2 regions of the Blautia sp. DFI.6.71 genome follow, and region 2 is predicted to be linked to the other one. Evidence: a T-box and tRNA genes for the amino acid it is inferred to sense, from the RefSeq annotation. Region 2 holds a T-box; the other holds one or more tRNA genes.
What was found. The T-box of region 2 lies ahead of thrS (threonine--tRNA ligase). A T-box ahead of a tRNA ligase gene usually reads a tRNA of that ligase, here a tRNA-Thr.
Positions count from the first base shown of each region.

Region 1 (3,429 bases), on a different contig from region 2:
CATATTATGCACCTACTTCCAGATTTGGAAGCGTGGCGGATTTTCAGAAGCTGGTAGATGAGCTGCATCAGGCGGGGGTCGGTGTGATTCTGGACTGGACACCTGCACAGTTCCCGCGTTATGCCTCCGGTCTGGAGAAATTTGACGGAACACCTCTTTATGAGAGACAGAATCCGGCAGAGGCCATTCATCCGTTCTGGGGAACATTGCTCTATAATTACGGAAGCCCGATGGTGAAAGATTTCCTGATCTCCAATGCCTGCTTCTGGGCTGAGGTCTACCATGCTGACGGTCTGCGTATGGACGATGTGGATGCCATGCTGTATCTGGATTATGGCAGAAATCCGGGAGAGTGGACACCTAATATTTACGGAACCAATGAAAATCTGGATGCTCTGGAATTTCTGAAGCATCTGAATTCTGTGATAAAGGAGAGAAATCCCGGATTGCTTTTAGTTGCTCAGGAGAACGGACTCTGGCCGGAGCTGACAGACAGTGTGGAGAATGACCATCTGGGATTTGACTATAAGTGGAGTGGCGGATGGACAAAAGATCTGCTTGAATATTTGAGCAAGGATCCTATTGAGAGAAAGAATTACCATGATCAGCTGACTATGTCCATGCTCTATGCATACTGCGAACATTATATTCTGACGCTTGGCAGCAGGGATGTTGGTACATTGAAGGATTTCGCGGATAAGCTGCCGGGAAGTGAAGAACAGAAGAATGCGCAGATCAGAGAGGCTTATGCTTATATGATGCTTCATCCGGGATGCAAGATGATGGCACCGGATAAAGATATGCCAAAGGAACTGGAAGTATTTGTCAAAGACCTCAATAATATGTATCTTGCTCATCCTGCACTTTATCAGCTGGATGATGAATATGATGGATTTGAATGGGTTCAGCTGATGAAGTATGAGGAGAATGTGATCGCATTCATGAGAAAGACAGAGAAACCGGAAGAAACTGTTCTGGCTGTCTGCAATTTCGCGGCAATCCCATATGAAAACTACAATGTGGGAGTTCCTTTTGCCGGCAAATATAAAGAAATCTTTAACAGTGATGATAAAAAGTACGGTGGTAATGGTGTAGTAAATACGAGAGTTAAAGCAGCGAAGAAGGCTGAGTGTGATGAGAGAGAGTATTCCATCACAGTAAAGCTTCCGGCACTTGGCGTGGCAGTCTTTACCTGCACTCCGGAAGAAATTGAGAAAAAGCCTGCTGCCGAGCACAGCCAGATCAAGAAATCCATCACCAAGACAAGAACTGTACGAAAGGCTGCCGGGAAAACAAAAGCAGCTGTAAAAACTGCAGTGAAACCGGTGACGAAAAAGGTGACAAAAGAAGCACCCCAAATAGTGAATAAAACGGAGGAGAAAATACCGGTCAAAAAGGACTTGACAGAGAAGAAATAATATTATAAACTAAATGCTGTGGCTGTCAGAATTATCAATTTCTGACAGATTACAGCATAAGCTGAAATAGCTCAGTCGGTAGAGCACTTCACTCGTAATGAAGGGGTCGTGAGTTCGAGTCTCATTTTCAGCTTGAAAGATATTGGGCAATTGTAATTTTATAGAAAATCCGCTATACTGAAAAGCAGAGTATAGTGGATTTTTTATGTTTTTATGGAGGTTCGTATGGTGAGTACCTTAAAATTGCCGGTAGGAATTGAAATGATTGTAAAGAGAAATTTACGTTACTGTCCACACGCCACTATCCCGCGAGGTGTTTTGGCATGAATATGCAAAAATCCCGAGACATACAAGCCAAAATTCCATTGCCGCAGGCAATCTGGAATGAATTTTGGCTAAGTTACTGTGAACGGAGTGAACAGTAACAAATTTACTTGACAATCTCGGGCCTATCCTTTAATATAACTTTTGGATTATACCAAATAAATAATGACCGGGAATCTATCAAGAAGAATGGTTGATTTCCGGTTTTCTTATGTGGACATCATGGTCAGGAGTGCACGCAGACTGGATGGAACAGGACGGACCGGATATATCTATAATTGGAAAAATGGACATATACAGATGCGAAACCATGCAGAGACTGGCACTGTAACAGGCGTCAGCATTGGCATAAACCGATGTAGGGGCGAGAGCTTTTACGCGTGGTTTCGTATCTTTTTTAGTATAAAGAGGTATCTTTTTTATATGAAAGGAGCTGAGTATAGTTGGCAGAGGTTTCACTTGAACTGAAGGAGATAAAGAAAAGTTTTACAGAAGGCGAAGCAGTTCTGGATAATATCAGTCTTGAGATCAGTAAAGGGGAGTTTATTACTTTGCTGGGATCTTCGGGATGCGGCAAGACGACAACATTGCGAATCATTGCCGGTCTGGAACAGCCCGATGCAGGAAGTGTCTGGCTGGATGGCAGGGAAGTGACAGGTCTGGAGCCGAACCAGAGGGATGTGAATACAGTATTTCAGAATTATGCCCTCTTTCCACATATGAATGTTGCGGAGAATATTGGCTATGGTCTGAAACTGAAAAAAGTTCCTAAGAGTGAGATCAGGAAAAAAGTTTCTCAGATGCTGGAACTGGTGCAGCTTGAAGGATATGAAAAAAGAAAGCCTTCCGAACTCTCGGGCGGTCAGAAACAGAGAGTTGCCATTGCGAGAGCACTGGTGAATAATCCCAAGGTACTGCTTCTGGATGAGCCGCTGGGAGCACTGGATCTGCAGCTTCGCCGTGCGATGCAGATAGAACTGAAGCATCTGCAGAAGAAACTGGGAATTACATTTATCTATATCACTCATGATCAGGAAGAAGCTATCAATATGTCTGACAGGATCGCGGTGATGAAGGACGGACGTATAGAGCAGATCGGAACACCGGATGAGATCTATAATCATCCAAAGACCAGTTATGTGGCAACATTTGTAGGAAATGCAAATATCCTGCATGGGGTTGCAGAGAGTATTCAGGGAGAGAATGCAATCGTAAAGATTGGAAATGACAGGGTAATTGTAAAGCTTGAAACAAGTCAGCAGGATACAGGGGATACAAGGGCAAAACAATACCTGGCAGCAGGAGAGAAAGTAACTCTGGCTGTGAGAAGCGAAAATATATTGTTACAGGAAACTGCTGTAATCGGTGATACCGGTACAGATCACAGAGACACTGTTGATATAAGTGTGTCAGGCGGTGGTTTGGATGCACATAATAAGAATAGTGTATCAGGTTTACAGGCAACTGTTACAGAGAAGAACTTCGCAGGAGGTCAGCTTCGTGTAACTCTGAAGCTGAGCGATGGTACACAATTGATCGCCAGCAGATACGGAATCGACGCATCCGTAGCAGAAGGCCAGACAGTTAGATGCAGTTTCCTGCCGGCAGATGCAGTACTGGTAGACAGGGAGGATATTCATGAAGAAGCGTAGAAACCGTTCTGACAGTTCTGCATGGATGGCACTTC
Region 1 is NZ_JAJDMJ010000005.1:43,093-46,521, reverse strand. Features, by position in the region: gene glgB (1,4-alpha-glucan branching enzyme) at 1-1,418, shown strand, start outside; tRNA gene LJE12_RS04240 (tRNA-Thr) at 1,479-1,551, shown strand; gene LJE12_RS04235 (ABC transporter ATP-binding protein) at 2,186-3,394, shown strand; gene LJE12_RS04230 (ABC transporter permease) at 3,381-3,429, shown strand, end outside.
Region 1: it has a tRNA-Thr gene. The T-box ahead of thrS (threonine--tRNA ligase) is inferred to sense a tRNA for this amino acid. The anticodon was not compared.

Region 2 (3,429 bases):
TAGAACGCGACTTGGAAAATGTCTGTACGACCAGAAGGTTGTCATATTTTTCAATCAATGGAAGCGCCGACTGACCACCAAAATCCACATAAGCCTCGTCCACGATCACAATCACATCAGGATTATGGCGGATAATATCCTCCACTTCCTCCAGCGGCATCTCCACACCTGTCGGCGCATTCGGATTCGGGAATACAATTCCTCCGTTTTCTCTGAAATAATCTTCCTTCCTTATATGAAAGTTCTCATCCAGTGCCGGTCTCTCATATGGAATGCGAAACAGGTCTGCCCATACATCATAAAAAGAATATGTGATATCCGGAAAAAGAACCGGCTTCTGTGAATTAAAGAATGTAAGGAAACTCATGGCAAGCACATCATCGGAACCTACTCCCACAAAAACCTGTTCATCCTTCAGCCCGTAATTCTTTGCAATGGCATGTACCAGTTCTCCTGCTGTAGGATCCGGATAAAGTCTCATAGTATCTGTATCCATCTCCCTCAACGCCTTCTCCACTCCAGGTGCCGGCGGATACGGATTCTCGTTGGTATTCAGCTTGATCATATCCGGCTGATTGGGCTGCTCGCCTGGTGTATATGGTATTACTTTACGTATATTTTCTTCCCATCTGCTCATTTATCTGATTCCTTTCATGTTTTTTATTGTTTTTCACTTTCGTCAGTATAACATTAATCTCTATTTTCGTAAATCAACTTTTTGCATTTTACTGATTGACAAACCCACTTTGCAAGTTTATAATAGGCGGCAGAAAAGATAAGAAAGATCAAAACGTTGAAGAGAAGAGTACGCTGAGGAACGTTACAGAGAGAAATGTATACCGGTGCAAGCATTTCATCGCGAACCAGCCGAAGACCACCTCTGAGTGACTTTAATACAGTCCGGTGATTCCGTTACCATCGAATGAAGCGGTTCTGATCAGATGATTTATCCATCAATAATGTATCAGAACAACCGGGGTGGAACCGCGAGTAATGTTATCTCGTCCCCTACAGTATTTAACCGTACTGTAGGGGATTTTTTTATTCTTTCTTTTACCCCTTCGCAGTACAAAAAACTGTTACTGTTCACTCCGTTCTCAACAATACGCTCCGCGGGATATCAACAGTGAACAGCAACTATAACAAATCCATACTAACGTAAAGGAGATAATCATCATGATCGTAACATTAAAAGACGGCTCAAAAAAAGAATACGCTGAAGCAAAATCCGTAATCGACATTGCTTACGACATCAGCGAGGGACTTGCACGTGCTGCCTGTGCAGGAGAAGTAAACGGAGAAGTTGTAGACCTGAGAACAGTTATTGACAGTGACTGCGAATTAAACATCCTGACAGCAAAAGATGAAAAAGGACTTGCCGTTCTCCGCCATACAGCATCCCACGTACTTGCCCAGGCAGTACAGACCTTATTCCCGGATGCAAAGGTTGCTATCGGACCTTCTATTGATACAGGATTCTACTATGATTTCGACTGCCCTCCATTCTCCCGTGATGACCTGGATGCAATCGAAAAAGAAATGAAAAAGATCATCAAAAAAGGCGCTAAGATTGAACGCTTCACAAAATCAAGAGAAGATGCCATCGCATACTTCCAGGAGAAAAATGAACCATACAAGGTAGAACTTATCGAAGATCTTCCTGAAGGCTCCGAAATCTCTTTCTATTCCCAGGGAGACTGGACAGACCTCTGCGCAGGACCTCACCTTATGAGCGTAAAGGGTGTAAAAGCATTCAAGCTTCTCTCCTCCTCCAGTGCCTACTGGAGAGGCAGTGAAAAGAACGCAATGCTCACACGTATCTACGGAACAGCCTATGCTTCCAAAGATGAATTGAAAGAACATCTGGAACAGATGGAAGAAGCAAAAAGACGTGACCACAACAAACTTGGCCGTGAGATGAAGATCTTCACAACTGTAGACGTGATCGGTCAGGGACTTCCACTTATCATGCCAAACGGTGTGATCATGATGCAGGAGCTTCAGCGCTGGATTGAAGACGAAGAAACAAAACGCGGATATATCAGAACAAAAACTCCGTTAATGGCAAAGAGCGACCTCTACAAAATTTCCGGTCACTGGGATCACTACAAAGACGGTATGTTCGTTCTCGGTGACGAAGAAACAGACAAAGAAGTATTTGCGCTTCGTCCTATGACATGCCCATTCCAGTACTATGTATACAAAGCAGAACAGCACAGCTATCGTGATCTGCCTCTTCGTTACGGCGAAACATCCACTCTGTTCCGTAATGAGGATTCCGGGGAAATGCATGGTCTGACACGTGTACGTCAGTTCACGATCTCCGAAGGTCATCTGATCGTAAGACCTGACCAGATGGTAAAAGAATTTAAAGACTGTATCGCACTTGCACAGTACTGCCTGCAGGTTCTTGGTGTAGAGGAGGACGTAACCTATCACCTTTCTAAATGGGATCCTAACAACAGAGAGAAATACATCGGTGATGCAGAAGTGTGGAATCAGACAGAAGCTCATATCCGTCAGATGCTTGAAGAACTGAACATTCCGTTTACAGAGGATGTTGGCGAAGCTGCATTCTACGGACCTAAAGTTGATATCAATGCCAAGAACGTATACGGAAAAGAAGATACTATGATCACGATTCAGTGGGATGCTCTTCTGGCTGAACAGTTCGACATGTATTATATCGATGAAAACGGTGAAAAACAGCGTCCATACATCATTCATCGTACATCCATGGGGTGCTACGAGAGAACACTGGCATGGCTCATTGAGAAATATGCAGGTATGTTCCCGACATGGCTCTGCCCGGAACAGGTTCGTGTGATTCCAATTTCCGAGAAATTCCACGACTATGCTGCCAAAGTTGAAGCTCAGTTAAAAGAAAACGGAATCCGCTGCTCTGTTGACCAGCGTTCCGAAAAGATGGGCTACAAGATCCGTGAAGCACGCCTTGCAAGAGTTCCATACATGCTCATTGTTGGCGCCAAAGAGGAAGAAGAAGGCAAGGTTTCCGTAAGAAGCCGTTACCTTGGCGACGAAGGAATGAAAGACCTTGGTGAGTTCCTTACATCCATCAAAGAAGAAATCAAAAACAAGACAATTCGTAAAATCGAAGTTCAGGAAGAAAATAAATAAAACAGGTATTTTACTTTAACCTGTTCAAATAAGTCCCCACCCTCTGCTTTAATTGCATCAGGCAATAAGCAATGGGTGGGGACTTTTATTTATCAGTTATCCCATCTGTACAATTACATGGTATTCGTTTCTGCCATTGACCATAGGAATCTGGTTTCCATTTATCCTCTCACCATCTACCTCAATCCATCTGACTCCTTTCTGCACACCTTTCGGTTTATGGATCTCAATATGATAATCCGCCCCTCTAAAATGACGGTTCACTTTAAAATCGCCAAACGTTTCCGGAAG
Region 2 is NZ_JAJDMJ010000044.1:18,846-22,274, forward strand. Features, by position in the region: gene hisC (histidinol-phosphate transaminase) at 1-637, opposite strand, end outside; T-box leader at 785-1,012, shown strand; gene thrS (threonine--tRNA ligase) at 1,177-3,138, shown strand; gene LJE12_RS15170 (GH36-type glycosyl hydrolase domain-containing protein) at 3,235-3,429, opposite strand, start outside.